Chroogloeocystis siderophila 5.2 s.c.1: one gene and its partner. Each later gene encodes a partner of the first gene's protein in a complex. Links are inferred from orthologs where the notes say so. Each region holds a gene or a part of one and is shown in the gene's direction. Other genes may lie near its edges. The genes, in order: tsaE and tsaD.

Region 1 (9,674 bases):
GTAAAATGGCAAGCAGAACAGCATATGTTGAAGCTTGATATTCACATTGAGCAACCTCTTTATAAATCAATTATTGCCGATTTAGCTGAACATTCGGCTACAATGAGTCGGGCGATCGCCCAGCAACAAAATTACTTTTAAATTCATACAACCACACCCACAATGCAAGTTGCTATTGCATCAAATTTTTAATTTTCCTTATCAAGGATTAACAAGGGCAATATATCTCGAAAGCAAAGTTTTAGAACTTGTTGCCTTAAAACTAAAGCAAGCGATTGCAGATAATTCTAAATCTGATTCCAAGTGCTTAAAACAAGAAGATATTCTCCTATGCAATGCAGACAATCCACCTTCACTCATTGATTTAGCACGAAAAGTTGGTTTGAATGACTACAAACTTCAACTTAGTTTTCGCTACTGTTTTGGCACCACTGCGTTTGGATATTTGCATAGTTACCGTATGGAACAAGCGCGATCGCTTCTTGAATACAATTTAACTTAGTGTTAAAGAATAGGACAAAAAGTAGGTTACACCAACTCTAGACGCTTTGCGATCACCTTCAAGCAACGATTTGGCATTAGTCCGCAAGTATACCGCACCGGAATACTTAGCTGATCTTGGTATAACTAATAAAATTTTTGCCTTAGTGTCCGAAGGCACACTCAGTTTAAGTAGCCCCAACTTCAGTCGGAGGGCATCTACGATTTATGCGCATAGATTTATTTAATGCAAGTTTAGCGTTACCTGATGGCGGTGAGTTTCAGCAAGCTAACCCAACAGAAGAAATTGTGTTTGTGAGTGTAACTCGTGTCGGGAATTTGGTACGAGTAGCGATCACCGGTTTAGATGCACCGCCAGGAGTCGAGGTTAGCATTTCACCACAGTTTGTTCTTAGTGTTACTCCTAGCAGTGACACAGTAGCAAAAGTTGCGGCGCTGATTCCGCATATTTTAGATAGTATTTTGGCTTTAGGCGTGCAACCTGCGGCGTATGCTGAGACAGTGCGATTGAATTTACCGCGTTTTGACAACCCAGCAACACAAATTCCTCATTTAGGAAATCGTATTACAACACAACCAGTAAATTTAGGCGATCGCCAAAACCCATCTTTAGAAGCTTTGGTGCAACTCAAACCTGATGTCATTATCGGAGAACGTTGGTTGCATCAAGACGAATACCATTTACTTACAAAAATTGCTCCAACGCTTCTTTTTGACGATACCAAAGGTGAAAAACAACACTGGACAAACGATATCACAGGAATTGCCCAAGTGCTCGGTCGTGAAGATGCTGCACAAAATATTAATAGAAGCATTTCCGCAACAGCTAGCATCCGACAAAATTTCGGCAATGACATTAGGATATTTACCCTCTTCATGCCATACTACCCAACTTTTACGATCTTTCTTTTGCGTACCTAGCACGACAAAAAAGTCAAGTCCTCGGAAGTCACGCGATTTGAGTTGCCGTTCGTTATAGTAAATCGTCAGGTTGCCAGAAACATAAAAGTCTTCCCGCTCGCGCCACCACCATTTCAATAAACGGATTAATAAGTCAATTTGATCGCGATGAAAGGCAGTTTCCAAAGGCGGTTCATCACTTAACAAATCACTAGGAGGAAATTTAATATCTGCGATATCATCATCTGCCAACAAAGACTCTGGGGTAGCAGATTGAGACATAAATGCAACCCTCAAAACACGGTTCTATCTTACCAAAAAGGAAGCAGAAGGGCAGAGAGAGTAGATGAGAAATAATACATAATGTTCTCTAGTCACTAGTCATTAATCACTCACCCCTTGCTACTTACTACTTGAGTATAACGTACGTATTTTTATCATCATTTGGCTAGGTCAACTTGTCTCAACGATTGGCAGCAGTATGAAGGGCTTTGCGATTGAAATTTGGGTGTGGCAGCAAACACAACAAGCAACAACATTAACGCTGTGCAGCTTCCTTGGCAGATAAAATATTTGAACCAACGATGCAATCGCCACACTTGGTCGCACGTTACTTAGGAACAATCTTCAGTACAAGTGCAGGTTCTGGAATAGCGTTTCTATATGTACTGTGTGCGGTATGGGATGTATGTTCTTGGTCGGTTGTGTTGGTTATGCTGTACCAATTCTGCGCGAAAGTGCCGTGCGGAGGTGTCCTCCGTTGAGACAACTGGCGTTAATAGGTAATAAGTAATCAATAAAAATACCTACTCACTCTGCTCACCGATATTTGACAACTGTAAAGCCAACATAGTATGAACCCTGGGATGGAATACTCTGTTTTAACCCTGAGCCTAGACCTCTGATCCTTGCTCATTATACCACGCCGTTAACGCGACAGCAAGCGCATCTGCGGCGTCATCAGGGCGCGGAATATAATCTAAATCTAATTCTTGCGCGACAGCTTGTTGGACTTCATACTTCTTGGCATTACCCCAACCGGTGAGTGCTTGTTTAATTTGGGCTGGTGTAAACTCGACAAACGGGATATCGTGCTGTGCCAACACTAGCATAATCACACCACGCGCCTGAGCTACAGTAATTGTATTTCCCATCTTGTAGAAAAAGAGCTTTTCAATCGCAACTAAATCAGGTTGCGACTGTTCGAGCAAGATATTTAAGTCTTCGTAAATCGTACACAGCCGCTTTCCCATCTCGACGCCGGCTGAAGTTTGAATCACACCAAAATCAAGTAACGTTAATTCTGGTTTAGTAATGACTTCTGCATTGGCAGCATGAGAAGAAAGCGCCCCAGAAGAACTTCTATCTCGCTGTGTTGCACTAATTGTACCGAATCCCAAAATAGCTAGACCAGGATCTATTCCCAAAATTCGCTTTTCCATATCATTTTCCTGATCGCCAGGTTGTCACTAACACCTAGTACCCAACTTGTGTAAAAGTAGATGCAACTTTAATCACAAAGTCCTAGTCAAATACGGTGAATTCCATCGATATTACATGAAAATACATAAAATTATGCGTTCTCCCATCGCCATTAAAGCTATAAATGCATCGGAGACTTCTCTCAATGGGGGGCGGCGAAGTCGGCGATCGCGCCACCCCCACATGGGAGTATCCTCACTTAGTCAAGCTACTTGACAAAGTTAGCTCACCTACTAAATTCACAAGGGTTTGGTATACATCTTGGTATCTCCCTGCTGAAGAGTTGCATATGCCATTTGTTCGTTTTAAAAAATCTTTACGAAACATCAAGCAGGAATCGCTCCATCGCGCCCCCCATCGAGTTGGTCAGTGGTTCAAGTGGTTAGCGCCTGGGTTATTTGTCAAACGCTGGTTACTGTTAAGTGCTGGTGGAGTAGTGTTAGTTGGCTTAGGTTTAGCAATTTGGGTTAAACTGACGCCTATTTTTTATGCATTGCAATTAATACAGGACATTGTCGGTACGATCGCAAACGTTGTTCCTAATTATGTTAGCGGTCCTTTGGTACTGCTACTTGGCGCATTATTAATCTTCTGGGGACAAACTCGCACAGTAGGTTCGATTACCGAGGTGTTACGACCAGAAGGCGGTGAGGAAGAACTCATCGACGTACTATTAACACATCGTCGCTTGCATCGCGGACCTAAAATTGTCGCAATTGGTGGCGGGACAGGTTTATCAACCTTACTGCGCGGACTCAAGGCGTATAGCGCAAATATTACTGCAATCGTCACTGTAGCGGATGATGGCGGGTCTTCAGGACGGCTGCGGCGTGAAATTGGTGTTCTCCCCCCAGGCGATATTCGTAACTGTTTAGCCGCCCTCGCTTCTGAGGAAAAACTGTTAACCGAACTCTTTCAATATCGATTTCAAGCTGGTGATGGTTTAGTTGGTCATAGTTTTGGCAATTTATTCCTCACCGCGATGAGTGAAATTACTGGTGATTTAGAACGAGCGATCGCCGCAAGTTCCCAAGTTCTTGCAATTCGCGGACAAGTTTTTCCCGCAACGCTGAGTGATGTCCGTTTATGGGCAGAATTAGCCGATGGTCGTCGCATTGAAGGTGAATCTAATATTACTAAAGCAGGCGGCTGTATCCTTAAAATCGGCTGTACTCCCGCCGAACCCCCAGCCTTACCCAAAGCACTGCAAGCGATTAACGAAGCTGACTACATTATCATCGGTCCTGGAAGTCTTTATACAAGCGTCATTCCTAATTTATTAGTCCCAGAAATTGCGGCGGCGATCGCTGCCCGCTGTAAAGGAGGCAAAACACCGCCGATTCCTTGTATCTACGTTTGTAATGTCATGACGCAACCAGGCGAAACACAAGGTTACACTGTCTCGGATCATATTCGCGCGATCGATGCTGCGTGCGGACAAAAATTATTTAGTGCTGTCCTTGTTCATCGACGCACTCCCTCAGAAAAAAGCCTGAGGCGCTATGCACAAGAAAATTCTCATCCTGTATTTCTAGATCGTGATGTTGTCGCCCGCTTAGGACGGCGGATCGTTTTAGCCAACGTGATGGATGAAGACGAAGAAACAGGACTAGTGCGGCATAACCCTCAAGCATTAGCTCAGGTATTATTACGCTGGTATGGTCGCGCTCATGTGTAAAGTTTAACTAGCTCGCACAAGTTTTTCTATACCATCTTCTGTAGAATTCCCTTCAAGCATTTCTTGGAAAAACTGATTAAGTGATTTTTCTCGACTCACAAACTGAGACATAATTCTATCACTTTGAAAATGTTCTGTAGGCCGAAATGTGAGAAGATAAAGCATTTCGCTTGTATTCTGATTTAAAATTATTAAATGGTCTACTTAACAGGTAGTCTAATAGTTTACTAATAAAATGTATTTTATAGCAGAGGTCACGGTTGAAAATGAGTTAGGGTAATGGTTATTCATACCTTCGATGTCCTAGCTACCCCAACGAGACTGCTATATAATCTAAGGTATGCACTGAAGCATCAAACTTGTAATATAGTAGGAGTCAGAGGTCAGAGTTAAACTTCCCTAGGGAAGTCAATATGAGCTTCTATAATATCCTAACTCTGTTGACTATGGCCATACCACAAACATAGATGAATGAGTGGTAGCGATCGCCTACAAGTTTGCGTTGCTACTACTTGTACCGCTTGAACTAAATCAACCAGCGATGTTGACGCAGTATTTGTTTTCTTGACGTGTAAACGATGAGGTGATCGCTTTTCTATTTCTAATCTTTCTAGTTGAGATGTTAAAGCGCTAATTTGACCTTCTAAAGTGTTTTTCTCTAATCTAAATTGTTCAATTCGAGATTTTAGCTTTTCCTGCTCCATGAGTTGAGTGTTTTGTTGCATAATAGCAGCAACTCTACACTCTAAATCTTTTTTGTCTCGTTTGAGAGATATAAGTTTTTGTTCAGCCTGGTGTAATTCTTCTCGTCTTTGAACAAATTGTCCTTCAACTTTAGCTAATTCTGATTGCGCTTTTCGTAGTTCATTAACTCTTACTATAAGAACTTGTAGTTCGGCTTTTCATCTTTCTAACTCTGCTTTATATTATTGGTTACTGCTGAGTAGTTTCTTACTAGAAATAGTAGCGCCAACAGCCCCTGTGGTACTTCCCAATAATGCACCACTCGTTCCTCCTACTGAAGCTGCTACACCTAAGCCAACAGCAAGTGAACCTACCATTAATCAATCTTGGTTTGGCATACCCCCACAAGTCCTTATGCTAAATTGGTTACACCATTTCTACATAAAGCTTGTTGAGTCAGCCTCGTCAAATTTACGGAATGTATTATTTTTACTAATATTTACCAGTGAGTAATTATTCGGTTGTTTAAATAATAAAATAACTTAAATCTTTAACTTGCATATTCTAAGCAACAATTAAACATAAATAATCGAAGTTTGTAATGTCTAACAAAGTACACATTAAATTATGACTATTAATACTTTTAATTGCATACTTATAGATACAAATGCTACGATGTATTTAGGTGTATTATTAGGACGATTTTTAAGTGCTGGAAGTGTTATTTTGTTACACGGCGATCTAGGCACTGGCAAAACAACTTTAGTTCAAGGAATTGGTAAAGGATTAGGAATCACTGAACCAATTGTTAGCCCTACTTTTACTTTAATTAACGAGTATACGGAAGGACGTTTGCCGCTTTATCATCTAGATTTATATCGTCTAGAACCAAAAGACGTTGCTGCATTGCACCTAGAAACTTACTGGGAAGGTATCGACGCAGATTTGGGGATAATGGCAATCGAATGGGCAGAACGATTGCCCTACTTACCACCAACTTATCTTAGTATTTGCCTAAACCACACTTCAAATGGTCGCCAAGTAGAGTTGTCTGCGGTTGATATTTCGCTTGATTTTTTAGCAAGATTTCAAACTAACTAAACTCTAGGCTAACCCGCTTCTATCCATCAAACTGTAGCGCTTCACCTCTAACATTTGTATCTAATTTACCCTTGTTGTAGACAATCTGACCGCCGACAATTGTCGTTACAGGCCATCCAGTAAGTTGCCAACCTTCAAAAGGACTCCAACCGCACTTAGTTTGTAACTCCTCACGCAAAACAGGGCGGTACGTGTTGAGATCGACTAAGACAAGATCTGCGTCATAACCAACCGCGATCGCGCCTTTATTCGGAATCCGATATGCTTTAGCAACGGCGGTAGACATCCAGTGCGCGACTTGCGCTACAGTACAGCGCCCCTGCATCGCTTGTGTCAGCATCAATGCTAATGATGTTTCTACCCCTGGCATTCCTGAAGGTGTATTCGGATACTCTTGCGCTTTTTCTTCTAAAGTATGCGGTGCGTGATCGGTGGCGATAAAGTCAATAACACCATCAAGTAAAGCTTGCCATAACACTTCATTATCCTGCGGCGATCGCAATGGTGGATTCATCTGTGCTAAAGTGCCAATCTTGGCATAAGCATCAGTATTCAATAGTAAATGCTGTGGTGTCACTTCCGCCGTAACCCAGCTTGGTTTATCGTGACGCAACAATTCGGCTTCGTCTCCGGTTGACATATGCAGAATATGTAAGCGTCGCTGATATTTCTTAGAAAGTTTTAACGCGAGTTTTGTTGCATTTAATGCTGCTGCTACATCCTGAATTTGCGAGTGAATCGCCGGATCTTTAATGCCCGCAAACTCTTGTCTTCTTTGAGTGATGCGGGCTTGATCTTCCGCATGAACAGCAATTAAGCGATCACCTTGCGAAAAAATTTGCTCTAAGGCAGCTTCTTTATCAACGAGTAATTGACCGTGCATTGAACCCATGAAAATTTTAATTCCTGGGGTAGGATTGACGGCGAGTAAATCAGGGGTATTATCTCCGGTAGCTCCGATGAAAAAACCGTAGTTAACTAAACACTTTTGCCTGGCACGTTCGAGTTTATCGTCCAAAGCTTGCTGATTTGTCGTTAGCGGGCGAGTATTCGGCATTTCTAAAAAAGACGTGACACCACCTCTAGCACACGCACAGCTAGCAGTAAACAAATCTTCTTTGTGTTCTAAGCCTGGTTCGCGAAAATGAACTTGAGGATCGATAACACCAGGCAACAAAGTTAAACCGGATGCGTCTATTTCTAGATAGTCTGCGCTATTTGCTGGTGGCGCAATTTCAGGCGCGACTTGCGCAATTTGGCGATCGCGAACCAGCACATCTCCAATTAAAAAGTCACCATTTGGTAAAAGAATTTGGGCATGGCGGATGAATAGATTTGTAGATGACATGACAATTAATTAAGTACTGGGGTTGAGTGTAACAAGTGACAACACTTTGAAAATAGCAGGACTTATAAACAGTGGCAGAATAAATGCACGTTATTCTACCGGAAAAGCAAGGGGTGAGTTAAAACTGTAGAGCGATCGCGTCTTTATATCCACGTTCTCAAACTTCAATGAAACTTTTCAGGATACCAGTGTTACATTAATGTAAGCTTTTTCTAGTTAGAATTAATAAATCAAAGTATTTTCGCTCGTTAAATTAGTTATTAGCACCTTTCGGTTGTTTTAAACAAAGCTCTATGTCTCGTGTGCCAGATCAAGTATCGAAAAAAAATTCGCGACAAGATAGTGAAGGTTCTTGGATCGGTGAATTAGGTAGAACGATCGCCTTAAGTATTGTATTAGCTTTAGGAATTCGGACTTTTGTTGCCGAAGCGCGTTGGATACCTTCCGAGTCTATGCTGCCAACGCTGCAAAAGTATGACAAGTTGATTGTCGATAAGTTGAGTTATCGTTTCACAAGCCCACAACGGGGAGATATCGTGGTTTTTTCTCCTACCAAAGGAATTATTCAAGAAAACCCCAATCTCAAAGATGCTTTTATCAAAAGAATTATTGGACTACCTGGCGATAAGGTAGAAGTTAGAGGCGGACGAGTTTACATCGACGATCAGCCGTTGCGCGAAAACTACATCGAAGCGCCTCCGCAGTACCTATATGGACCTGTGATTGTGCCAGAAAACTCGTATTTAGTCTTAGGCGATAACCGCAACAACAGCTATGATAGCCATTTTTGGGGCTTTGTGCCGCGAGAAAATATTATCGGACGTGCAGTAGTCCGCTTTTGGCCTCCGCATCGAGTCGGGGAAATAAATTAAAGAACAGCCTTCTCAATTCTTGTACCAAGTTTGCACGACACGTCCTTGCAGCGTTTGTCCTAACCACGGCGTATTACTTGACAAAGATTTCAAAGTATGTACTTGCAATTGCCATACTTGGTGTGGATCGAAAAGAACCATTTCTGCCGATGTATCAGGAGAAATCGCACTAGGGTTTTGTTGTAAACATTGAGATGGGCAGGTACTAAGGCTGCGCCATAATTCGACTGCGGACAATTCACCCGTTTCTACAAGATTTTGCCACAGTAAGGGTAAAGCTAACTCTAAACCGATCGCACCCGCAGGAGCTTCGGCAAAGGCAACAGTTTTTTCTTCGTAGGTGTAAGGAGTGTGATCGACGGCGATTGCATCGATAATACCCGAACGAACTCCTTGACGTAGTGCCTGAACATCGCTGGTATTTCCGAGTGGTGGTTCTAATCGCAGCGAGGGATTGTAACTTTTCACCGCTTGCGTATCAAGAAGCAAGTGCATCCAAGTCGTACTCGCCGTAATAGGTAAGCCTTGAGCTTTTGCCGCTTGAATCAATTCGACACCCCGCGCCGTTGAAATCCGCATAATATGTACGGGAGTCCCAATCGCGGCGACAACTTCTAAAATTGCAGCCAACGCCGCCGTTTCTGCGATCGCCGGATTTCCTGATAATCCAAAACGAATTGATTGCGTACCTTCGCGCATCACGCCATTTCCCGCCAACTGCGCGTCACACGCCCACAACGCCACCGGCTTATTGATTGGTTTGATGTATTCTAGCAAGCGCCGTAGTAGTGCTAAATTTTCAATCGCGCGACCATCGGCAAAACCCACAACATTTGATTCAGCCACTAATTCTGCCAATTCGGTCATTTGCTGTCCTTTAACACCAACCGTCAGCGCCGCCCAAAACTTAACTTTAACCGTGGCGGCTGCGAGTTCCTGCTGTAGCCGCGATACTACCGATAGATTATCAAGCGCGGGCATCGTATCCGGCAAAACGTGCAATCGAGTAAACCCGCCAGCAGTTGCAGCATCAATAAGCGATCGCCAAGTTTCGCGTTCTTCAAACCCAGGTTCGCCAGAATGGCTGTACAAATCGACCAATCCAGGA
Region 2 (9,760 bases), on another replicon or contig:
CATTCCCTGATTTGGGACGCGAAGGCAATTTACTCGGTATCATCGTCGGTATGGAACCTCGGTTAACGGGCACTGGTGTCGCGCTGAACCCAGTTGCAGCGGCGAATCTGATTGCGGCTAATCCCGATTTAGTCCTTCCAGACTTAGGCGAAGACGAAGATATGTCGTTGCACATTGAAGCGTTTTATCAGCTACAACTCACCGACAATTTTGCGATTACTCCTGGCGTAATTTGGATTACAGCACCTGATTTTAATGATGCCAATCAGGATATCGTTATCGGTGCAATCCGCACGACTTTCTCGTTCTAAATCGATTTAGAATACAAAATGACCAGCCTACCACAGCTGGTCCAAACTTATATGCGTTGTTTCTCAATTCGAGGAAACCCAAACTACACGTTCCCAAAGCAATAGCGGGTTAAAATCTTGATAATTCCTCGTCTTCTATCAAGACATTGTAACAGGAAACACAGACTTTTTTATCAAAATTTACAGTATCCTGACATAACTCTTTCAAGAGATAGATGCTCTGTTGTGCATAATTAAACAAACGGTGAAGCTTAGATTAAAAAAGGATCAAAGATCAAGTTTTGGGGATCAAGGATTATTAGTAGAAAAGCAGAACAAGCAAAGGAGTTATGAGGCAAGAGTGTTGTTAGCGTAGCGCTGCGTAGCACCTGTTAAGTAAAAAAAACTCACTCCTCACCCCTAAGATACGCTTCGGCTTGTTGCGGTTGTCCCCACAAAAGGCGTTCGTTTTTGTAGAGTGCAATTCCTGGTTTTGCGCCTTTGGGCTTATAGACATATTTCGGTTCAGTGTAAACAACTGGAACTTGGTCACTTTGACGCGAACGGCTGTAGTAAGCAGCAAAATTTGCCGTAAACTGTAAATCAGCGGTTTCTGGTACTGCGCCAGGATCGAGCCGGAGTAAAACGTGGCTACCAGGAATTTCTTGCGCATGAAACCACAAATCGTAATCTCCGGCAAGGCGAAAAGTCAAATAGTCATTTTGGCGATTGTTACGACCAATGAGCAATTCAAAACCACTCGGAGTACGATAGCGATGAAAGTTAGTGCTAGCGCTATTCGCATCACTACGACGCGTGTATTCAGAATCTTCGAGATAGCGTTGTTGAATTAATTCCTCGCGAATTTCTTTGAGGGCTTCCAGATCGGCATCGGTGTGATACTTTTCGATTTGGGCGATCGCGGCTTCGACTTGCTGCAAATATGCAATTTCTGCATTGACTTCGGCTAGCAACGGCTCAACTGCACCGCGCGCGCGTTTTAGTTTACCACTACGCTTGTAGAGGCTTTGGGCATTTTGCACCGCATTTTTTTCAGGTTCTAAAGCAATTGTGACGGGTGCACCTGTCTCAAAATCCGCGAGGGTAATCTTTGTCATCCCTGGTTCCCAAGCTTGGAGATGCGCCATTAATAAGTCAGCTTGTTGTTTGTAGTCGTCGGCGCGATTTGATTGTTCCAGGCGATCGCTAAAGTTATTCGCTTTTGTTTGCAACTTCTCCAACAGATTTTTCAATTTCTGACTTAGCTGCTGGCGTAATTGCTGAAATTCCTGCTGATTAAGAAGTGCGGTGTAATACTGATTGAGTAAATCTTGAATATTTTTAACCGGCTGAATCATCTCCCAACCGAGTACGGTATATCCTTTAGCTGTCCAACCTGGTTGAAAGTGCGATTTTTCTAATGCTTCTAGCCATTCTTGCCAACGTTGAAATAACTGTTCCCAATCGGACGGTGTTAACGTCTCGGTCGATTGTTCAGGATCGAGATTCGCCGCGCGTACCATTGATTCAACTAACGCTGGACTCGTTCCACGATAGCTTTTAATTAAGCAGCGTTTTAAAGCACCAGGAACTAAACTAACTTTCGCTTGCCAACGTTGTTGTGATTCTTGCAAGCTGGGAACGTCGTTAGTCAGACTCGGTGGAAATTCGTAAGGTTGTCCAGTTTGTACAGGGCGAATGCTCGATTGTTGCGGGCTGACTTGCTGCGCCGCAGTGATAATCTCTTGATTAGCAGCGGTGAGAATCACATTACTGTGTTTCCCCATAATTTCTACATAAAGGTGAAATAAGGGGTTTTCGCCAGGACGACGGGCAAATTGCAAATCTAAAACGCGTTCCCAAGGCGCGATCGCTTCAATGCCGATCAAAGCTAAACCGCTGAGTTGATGTAGGATTTGTTGGCTAAAAGCAAACGTATCCGGTTTGCGCGGTGGTGGATCGCCGATACAAATGCGCGCCGCTTGCGGATGCCATGAAATATCTAGCCAGCCGCGCTGTTGAAGCGTACGTAATCCTAACACGATCCAAAAGCGATCGCGTTGATAAACCTGTTCCACCCGCGCCGGTAGCCAATTCGCGCAGATGTCGCTGGAAGCAGCCGTTAGTGTTGTAAAGTCAACAGATTGCAAAATGAATTAACGAATATCAATAACTTGTAACTTTTGCTCTATCTTTTGAGCGATTTCTAAAGGTAGAAAAGTGGAAAAACTCGGAACATATAACCTAAAAAGCTGATTTTTCGGTGAATTTTGCCTTGTAAGTCAAAATTTTTGTGGATACCATGAAAGCTAGGTTCCTAATTGCTTCTCACACGGCGCTTGGCGTTAGTATGTCATGGACATTCAGCTAATCAACATCGGGTTTGGCAATATCGTATCTGCCAACCGAGTGGTTGCCATAGTCAGTCCAGAGTCTGCCCCCATTAAGCGTATCATTAGCGATGCTAAAGATCGCAACCAGTTGATTGACGCCACCTATGGTCGTCGCACTCGGGCTGTCATTATTACCGATTCTAGTCACGTAATTCTCTCGGCAATTCAACCGGAAACGGTGGCGAATCGTTTTGTGGTGAATCGCGATCATAGTTCGGAATAGACTGCTCAATTGCTAGAAATCAGGGGTACGATGGGAAATAGACTACTATGGTTACTTTTCCTCGTTTGTATTTAATTTATTAGGATGACGCCAGTTTTATCGCTTCAGGGTTCAGCTACACCACCAAATTGCCTTCCTGAAGGCAAACTAATTGTCTTGACTGGTCCTAGCGGAGTTGGTAAAGGTACGCTGGTACGAGCGCTGCTTGAGCGTCATCCTGAATTATATTTTTCTGTTTCTGTTACTACCCGCGCTCCCCGTCCAGGCGAAATTCACGGTAAACAATACTATTTTGTCAGTCGCAGTGAGTTTCAACAAATGATCGAACAAAACAAACTGCTGGAATGGGCTGAGTTTGCAGGTAACTATTACGGTACTCCCCGCGATACAGTTCTCGAACAAATCTCCAAAGGAAAGTGCGTTTTGTTAGAAATTGAACTCGAAGGCGCGCGCCAAATTTGTCAGTCTTATCCTGAGGCGAAGCGCATCTTTATTATGCCTCCTTCTTTGGCAGAATTAGAACACCGCTTACGCGGTCGCGGTCAAGATTCTCCTGATGCGATCGCACGTCGTCTGCAACGCGCTAAAGATGAAATTAGTGCTGCGGATGAATTCGATATTCAAATTGTCAATGATGATTTTGAGACAGCTTTGGATGCGATCACGTCTACAGTATTTAGTTTTTGTGGTAATGCTTCTAAATGATCGCCTATGAGTCGCATCGTTGTCACAACAATAGGAACGCGATCTTTGGCCGCTGATTGCGATTGGATTAGGAATACGCGATCGCAAAGTTACGTCAGTTGTTAGACAATCCAAAGCAGCAGAAATAGGGCGCACTATGCAGCTAGTGGTGCAATTGAATAACTGTTAACACAAATATAAAAAATAAAAAGGCACAAAGACTGCGTAATTTTTCCTTTGCGCCTTTATGGAGTCGTGCAGTATTACTTGAATATATTTTGAATTAATTCGATATTAGCCAGGATGAAGTAGGCAACAATGGCACCACCAACGCCACCAATTAAGAAGCCACTAGCAAAAGTATTCCAACCTTCGCTGGTGTCAAAAGTGTCAGGAGGATTTGGCACAGTTACAGTCGCAACTGGTTTCGGTGGATCAGTTGCAGCGTATAGCGATACTGCTAGAGTTGAGATCACAACCATGCCCAAAGTTGCCAGTAATCCAGCAATGTTTGCTACATCAGTATCGCGTAATGGACCTAACTTAGCAAAAGGACCTAGCAGCCAATAGCCATGCGCCATCCCTACTTCTAGCCCGCGTCGTAACGGAGTAATCCCTGGACGATACGCTGGTAGGTTATTGATAAACCACTTGACTAAAGAAGAGTTATTAATTGGTGTTTCCAGATTACCAATTTGAGGATCTCGTTTGGAAGGATAAACGACTTCCTGATTTCGCGGATCGCTGGGACGATTTTTAGATGCATCTATTGCTTGTGCCATATTTATGTCAAATCTCAATAAGGTAGTGGCATTATTTTATGGGAATAAATGACCTTAGTTTTCATACTTTGGTCTTAAATTTAGAAAAATTAATTAAGTAATTACGAGTTCAAAAAAGTACAATTGCTCACTCAAAACGCGCTAGCGCTATACCATTTTAAATATGGAGATATAGCGCCTTAGCAATTAAAAAGTAAATTCTTTAAAAAGAAACTCAGAATCTACGAGTAATAGATGGAGTTTCAAGGTTTCAAAAGCAGTGTTTGCCTCACAAACATCACAATTTTTTGCAGAGACAAACACTATGATCTTAGCCGCTGTAATTTATGGCAGCGGATGGAAAAGAAGATCGGGATACAGATAATTAAAGACAATCAACAGAACCGCAGTAAAACTCAGCAAGGCAAAAAGTAGTACTGGACCTAAAGAAAGATAGCGTAGTAGATAATTTTGTTGTTCGCCTTTCTTTTGTTGCATAAATCAGTCTCCAAAAAATTAATTCAAATCAAACTAGCGTGGAGAAACTGGGATTTCGTCATCCTTAGCAACTAATTCTCCCGAAAGTAGTTCTTTCACAGCTGCGAGGGGCCAAGTGAAGCCTGATAGCATGAGTGGCAGTGCGGTAGGCACGTCGATAATGACTTCTCGCAATTCAGTATTGTCGCGCTTTTTGACTTCTTGAAGATAGGCACGTCCTACCCAGCCAATCCAACCAGCAATATAGAGAAAGAGAATGCTAGGAATTAGAAAGTCACCTGCATGATTGAGACGACCATCTACAATTAAGTGGGGTAAACCCTCAGGACCGCATAATTCTTGAGCATAACGCTCAAACCGCTTTTGCCCTGAATTAGGATCGGCAGTAGTATTGCGGGCAGAAGCTGCCCTTTGGATAAATTCTGGAGATTCACTACAAGGCACAAGCCCTGCACCAACGGCTAATGCCTGCGGTACAAAATTAAACCACAAACTGATGACAAGGACTAGAGCAAACAATCGTCGCATGGAATTGTTTCCCTTTATTACAAAACCTAAATTTTGTTGTACGATAAGCAGCCTGGACAAGCTAGGCAAGCGCTCATATGGAAGCAATCATACTCTTGCGTGTGAACCTAGTAAAGTTTGCAGTGGATAAAGTTTAAGCTACTTAATATAGTCGGATAAATTCTGCTTGTCATTGTTAGAATTCGCACTTAAGACGCCTGTTTCAAAATTATGTCAACTGTTTTAGCGCTAGAAACTAGCTGCGACGAAACTGCTGTCGCCATTGTTAAAAATCGTCAAGTTTGTAGTAGTATTGTGAACTCACAAATTGCGATTCACAGCCAATACGGTGGAGTTGTTCCAGAAGCAGCTTCGCGCCAACATTTAGAGATTATTAATCATGGAATTGAGCTTGCTTTGACGCAGGCAAATCTCACGTGGCAAGAAATCGATGGAATTGCCGCAACGTGCGCCCCAGGACTTGTTGGAGCCTTATTAGTAGGAGTTACCGCCGCAAAAACGCTAGCGATCGTGCAGCAAAAACCGTTTATCGGCGTGCATCACCTTGAAGGACACATTTATGCAAATTATCTGAGCGAGCCGAGTTTAGAGCCGCCTTTTTTGAGTTTGCTCGTTTCTGGCGGGCATACGAGTTTAATTTATGTCAAAGATTGTGGTGTGTACGAAACGTTAGGCGAAACCCGCGATGATGCGGCGGGAGAAGCTTTTGATAAAGTAGCGCGATTACTCAAACTCGGTTATCCTGGCGGTCCAGTAATTGATAAACTAGCGCAATTAGGCAACGCACAAGCCTTTTCGTTACCCGAAGGCAACGTTTCGCAACCAAGTGGCGGGTATCATCCGTATGATTCGAGCTTTAGTGGTTTAAAAACCGCAGTTCTGCGGCTAGTACAGCAACTCGAAAAAGAAAGACAACTCCCCGTAGAAGATGTTGCCGCAAGTTTTCAAGCGAGTGTTGCGCGATCGCTCACCAAACGGGCGATCGCCTGTGCGCGAGATTACAATCTCAACACAATAGCTGTTGGTGGTGGTGTTGCTGCAAATAGCGGCTTGAGACATCATTTGACGACTGCTGCGAGTGCGCACAACTTGCGTGTCTTATTTCCCCCACTCAAATTTTGTACCGACAATGCCGCTATGATTGGTTGTGCTGCGGCGGAACACCTGGATCGCGGTCACACTTCCCCCCTGAATTTAGGCGTCCAATCCCGATTAACGTTGACTGCAGTCATGCAGTTATACCAACACAATGGTTGGACATAGTATTTGTCCCATTTCTTCCTCTGCTCACGCCAGTTGCTACAACGGAGGAAACTTGCGCGCCGCACCGGCTCCTCTGCTGCTGTGGTTATGCTGCGCTAGAAGCAGGCGAATTTGATTAGCAACAGTTTGCGGGTGTTCGACCATTGCTAAATGTCCGCACTCAGGAATTTCCATGACATTATTGCCACACGCTTCAAATAGCGGATGAAAGCTTGCCAAATGCCGGACGTACTTCGGCTCCATAATTTGATCTTTGTCGCCTGTAATAAAATACACGGGTTGCTGAAGTTGGGATACAACTTTTGGTAAAAGATTAATTTCTGCTTCGGTCGTTGAATCTAAAAGCGTTCCCAAAGCGGCGTCAGGATGTGCGACAACAAAATCAATCAACCGCTGACGACCCCATGTAGGTGCGATCGCTTGCGCCACATTAGCACGAGTAAATAGTAAATCGAGCAGTGGTAAATAACACAACCAACGCGGACGATATTTGATTAGTTTTGAACCCCAACTGCGAAACTGCTCAAAAGCTTCTTTAAGATAAATACCGCCACCCGCATTAATACAAATAACTCCCTTAATCCGGTCTGGCATTTGGTCAGCTGCCCACAACGCAATACTACCACCCAACGAATGACCAATTAACCAAGCGCTTGTAATATTGAGTTTCTCTAAGAGAATTATTAAATCTTGTGCATAAGCAGCAGCAGTGTAGCGCGATGAGGAATGGTGAACCGCCGCAGCACCCACCGAAGCCGGAACCAAACTCGAAACATTTTCTGAGTGTGGCAACTCACGGTTAACTTGATTCAGTTGCGACTGACCAAAACCGCGCAGATCGTATGCTAGACACTGAAAGTCTGGGGATAACTGTTCGATGATAGGCTGCCAGTATCCACGGCTTAATAGCCAACCGTGAATAAATACTAAAGCATGAGTATCTGCTGTGGGAGTCGTTAGCTCGTAGGCGTGGGGGACTCCTAGAATTTCAATGGTTGCCATGCTTATATCCTATCCTGAACGCTCCCCACTAAACTTGAGTTTTCGATAAAAAAGAGTTGTAGCTTTGATATAGCTTCCCTAATTTCTCAAGAGTTCAAAGATCAGAGGGCGGGGACGCACTTTTCTCAGAACTAGGGTTCAAGGTTAAAGATTGTGACTTGGAATCAGATTCGAACGCGTTGAATGCACGCTGTAGAAAAATTTGTTTCAACGAACAGAAATGAGAAATTAAGATTGTTTGATCCCCAACTTCTGACACCTGACGCCTAAGATCCAACCTGTCTCAAACTAAATTCAGCTTTTTAGTGAAAAATGCTACATTTGGGAATAGCTAGTTGGTGACACGATACATTGATTCTGCTTAACTGACTTAGGCACACTTGTATTCACCAGCATTATTGCTGAATGAATAAATTTGAGAGTACCAGATAGGTGAGTTAACACAATAAACTGTAAAGTGACAGACTAGTTTATGCACTTGTAATCATAATTATCTACCCGAACCACATTGGCATGGGTTTTTGGAAAAGCTGGTTTAGCGGTTCTGAGATAGCCTCTGGCACCAAAACGACTGTAAATGAGGAGTACGCAATTGAAATGGCAAACGGCTCCTCTCCAAGTAGCGATCGCCTAGAAAAATCTGGCGAAGGCGATCGCATTGTTTTTAGTAGCGAACGTGAAATTGACTTATACGAACTAGAAGAACTATGTGATGCGGTCGGTTGGTCGCGTCGTCCGCTGCGCAAGGTAAAAAAAGCCATACAGCATAGTTTCTTGGTGGCGTCAATGTGGGAAGTTCGCGGTACTCAACGAAGACTTATCGGTTTTGCGCGGGCGACTTCAGACCATGCCTTTAATGCCACAATTTGGGATGTTGTTGTGCATCCCTCGTTTCAAGGTAAAGGTTTGGGTAAGGCATTGATGAAGTACATGATTAAAAAACTCAGAAGTGAAGACATCAGCAATATCACATTATTTGCCGACCCCCATGTCGTAGATTTTTACCGAGGCTTAGGATTTATGTCTGACCCCGAAGGTATTAAAGGAATGTTTTGGTATCCAAATTAGTCTAGACGAAATTAACATAAGGTTTTCTCTTCTGTGCCAAACTTTGCTATGCTATACTAGCGACGATACGAATTAAAGCAACGGGATGTAGCGCAGCTTGGTAGCGCGCCTGCTTTGGGAGCAGGATGTCGCAGGTTCAAATCCTGTCATCCCGATAGTTAGGAAGTAAAATAACTTAGCTAGAAAGGCAAAGGGCAAATAGGGATATATCTGCCTTGTTGACTTTCACAACGCTATTGCTCCAAGCAGTCATAATCGTCATTGCTCAGCAAATGACTCAATTGTCAACTAAAACCAAAAGCAAATGTAGTGCGGAACGATCTACCTATTTGTAACGTCTGGCTTGGATGTTATCAGTTAATGACTCACACAACCAACAAAGCGATCGCCAAAGCGCTAACATAACAAAAATCACGACAGCGCGTTTACAAATCAGATACTTTGTCATACTCTAGTGGGCTATTGATGCCAGGAGCAGTTATGAAATCAATTTTTCGTTGGGGCGCAACTTTAGGAATATTAGGAAGCGCCGTTATGAGTTCTGCCCTCGCAGGTAATCTGCGGGCGCTGGCTTTGCCACAAGAGCAAATTTTGCAGAAATTAGGGTCTGTCCCCGTATTTACGATCACTGATAGTAAGGGTGCTCCCCTAGTCGCGACTCCGCCGCAGAACGCACAAAACCAAAATCAACAAAATCAAAGTCCCGTCGCAGGCGTTTTTATTAGCCAAAAAGATGCGCAAGCATTTGTCAACAACCTGAAGAAAACAAATCCACAGCTAGGTAATACAGTACGCGTTGTCCCTGTACCGTTAGGAGAGGTCTACAAGCTTGAACAAGCCAACGCAAATCAACCAAATTCTTTAGATATAGCTTACATACCAGCTAAACAGCAATTTGATGCTGCCTTAACTTTACTACGGCAAAGTGGTAGCAACTCAGAACTGCGTAAAGCGTGCGAACAAAATAAAAGAAGATTAGAAGACTGCGTAGGAACTCCGCTGTTTGTCGCACGAGCCGGAAAAGAAAAAGGCTACCTGACGATGAAGATA

The links.
Region 2: the proteins of tsaE (region 1) and tsaD are in contact, whole or in part, in a crystal structure (PDB 6N9A), measured with the Thermotoga maritima proteins. The link is inferred for Chroogloeocystis siderophila 5.2 s.c.1 from one-to-one orthologs. Residues at the interface, in WP_004082108.1 of Thermotoga maritima: Leu37, Gly38, Lys46, Lys57, Val59, Lys60, Ser61, Thr63, Phe64, Thr65, Leu66, Met67, Val69, Pro71, Tyr82, Arg83, Leu84, Asp86, Asp88, Phe89, Asp93, Ile128, Asp130, Glu131, Arg134; in WP_004082750.1 of Thermotoga maritima: Cys10, Asp11, Arg49, His50, Leu82, Gly84, Gly135, Gly136, Glu154, Thr155, Leu156, Asp157, Asp158, Ser159, Glu162, Asp165, Lys166, Arg169, Leu170, Tyr175, Lys213, Thr214, Leu217, Tyr218, Gln221, Arg222, Asn324.

What each region holds. Positions count from the first base shown.
Region 1 is NZ_MRCC01000001.1:69,824-79,497, reverse strand. What follows is about bases 4,795-7,609. They hold tsaE (tRNA (adenosine(37)-N6)-threonylcarbamoyltransferase complex ATPase subunit type 1 TsaE), read left to right. Parts: upstream 4,795-5,872; coding sequence 5,873-6,346; downstream 6,347-7,609. Other genes in these bases: NIES1031_RS00335 (dihydroorotase), read right to left, coding at 6,366-7,609; NIES1031_RS25880 (hypothetical protein), read right to left, coding at 5,488-5,622; NIES1031_RS00345 (hypothetical protein), read right to left, coding at 4,993-5,286. Outside these bases: NIES1031_RS24075 (hypothetical protein), read left to right, coding at 1-141; NIES1031_RS00370 (helix-turn-helix domain-containing protein), read left to right, coding at 176-502; NIES1031_RS00365 (ABC transporter substrate-binding protein), read left to right, coding at 709-1,422; NIES1031_RS23555 (hypothetical protein), read left to right, coding at 1,959-2,165; crossover junction endodeoxyribonuclease RuvC, read right to left, coding at 2,295-2,843; NIES1031_RS00350 (gluconeogenesis factor YvcK family protein), read left to right, coding at 3,173-4,561; more of NIES1031_RS00335, read right to left, coding at 7,610-7,694; lepB (signal peptidase I), read left to right, coding at 7,988-8,566; NIES1031_RS00325 (dihydroorotase), read right to left, coding at 8,579-9,674. UniProt on the Escherichia coli protein: Required for the formation of a threonylcarbamoyl group on adenosine at position 37 (t(6)A37) in tRNAs that read codons beginning with adenine.
Region 2 is NZ_MRCC01000005.1:202,395-212,154, forward strand. The notes cover bases 4,713-7,613. They hold tsaD (tRNA (adenosine(37)-N6)-threonylcarbamoyltransferase complex transferase subunit TsaD), read left to right. Parts: upstream 4,713-5,587; coding sequence 5,588-6,640; downstream 6,641-7,613. Other genes in these bases: NIES1031_RS07490 (photosystem I reaction center subunit IX), read right to left, coding at 4,713-4,849; NIES1031_RS07495 (Photosystem I reaction center subunit III), read right to left, coding at 4,883-5,377; NIES1031_RS07505 (alpha/beta fold hydrolase), read right to left, coding at 6,677-7,613. Outside these bases: NIES1031_RS07465 (iron uptake porin), read left to right, coding at 1-311; NIES1031_RS07470 (Rqc2 family fibronectin-binding protein), read right to left, coding at 698-2,440; extracellular matrix/biofilm regulator RemA, read left to right, coding at 2,646-2,906; gmk (guanylate kinase), read left to right, coding at 2,991-3,611; NIES1031_RS07485 (photosystem I reaction center subunit XI), read right to left, coding at 3,854-4,372; more of NIES1031_RS07490, read right to left, coding at 4,697-4,712; more of NIES1031_RS07505, read right to left, coding at 7,614-7,642; NIES1031_RS07510 (GNAT family N-acetyltransferase), read left to right, coding at 8,240-8,710; NIES1031_RS07520 (Tic22 family protein), read left to right, coding at 9,191-9,760.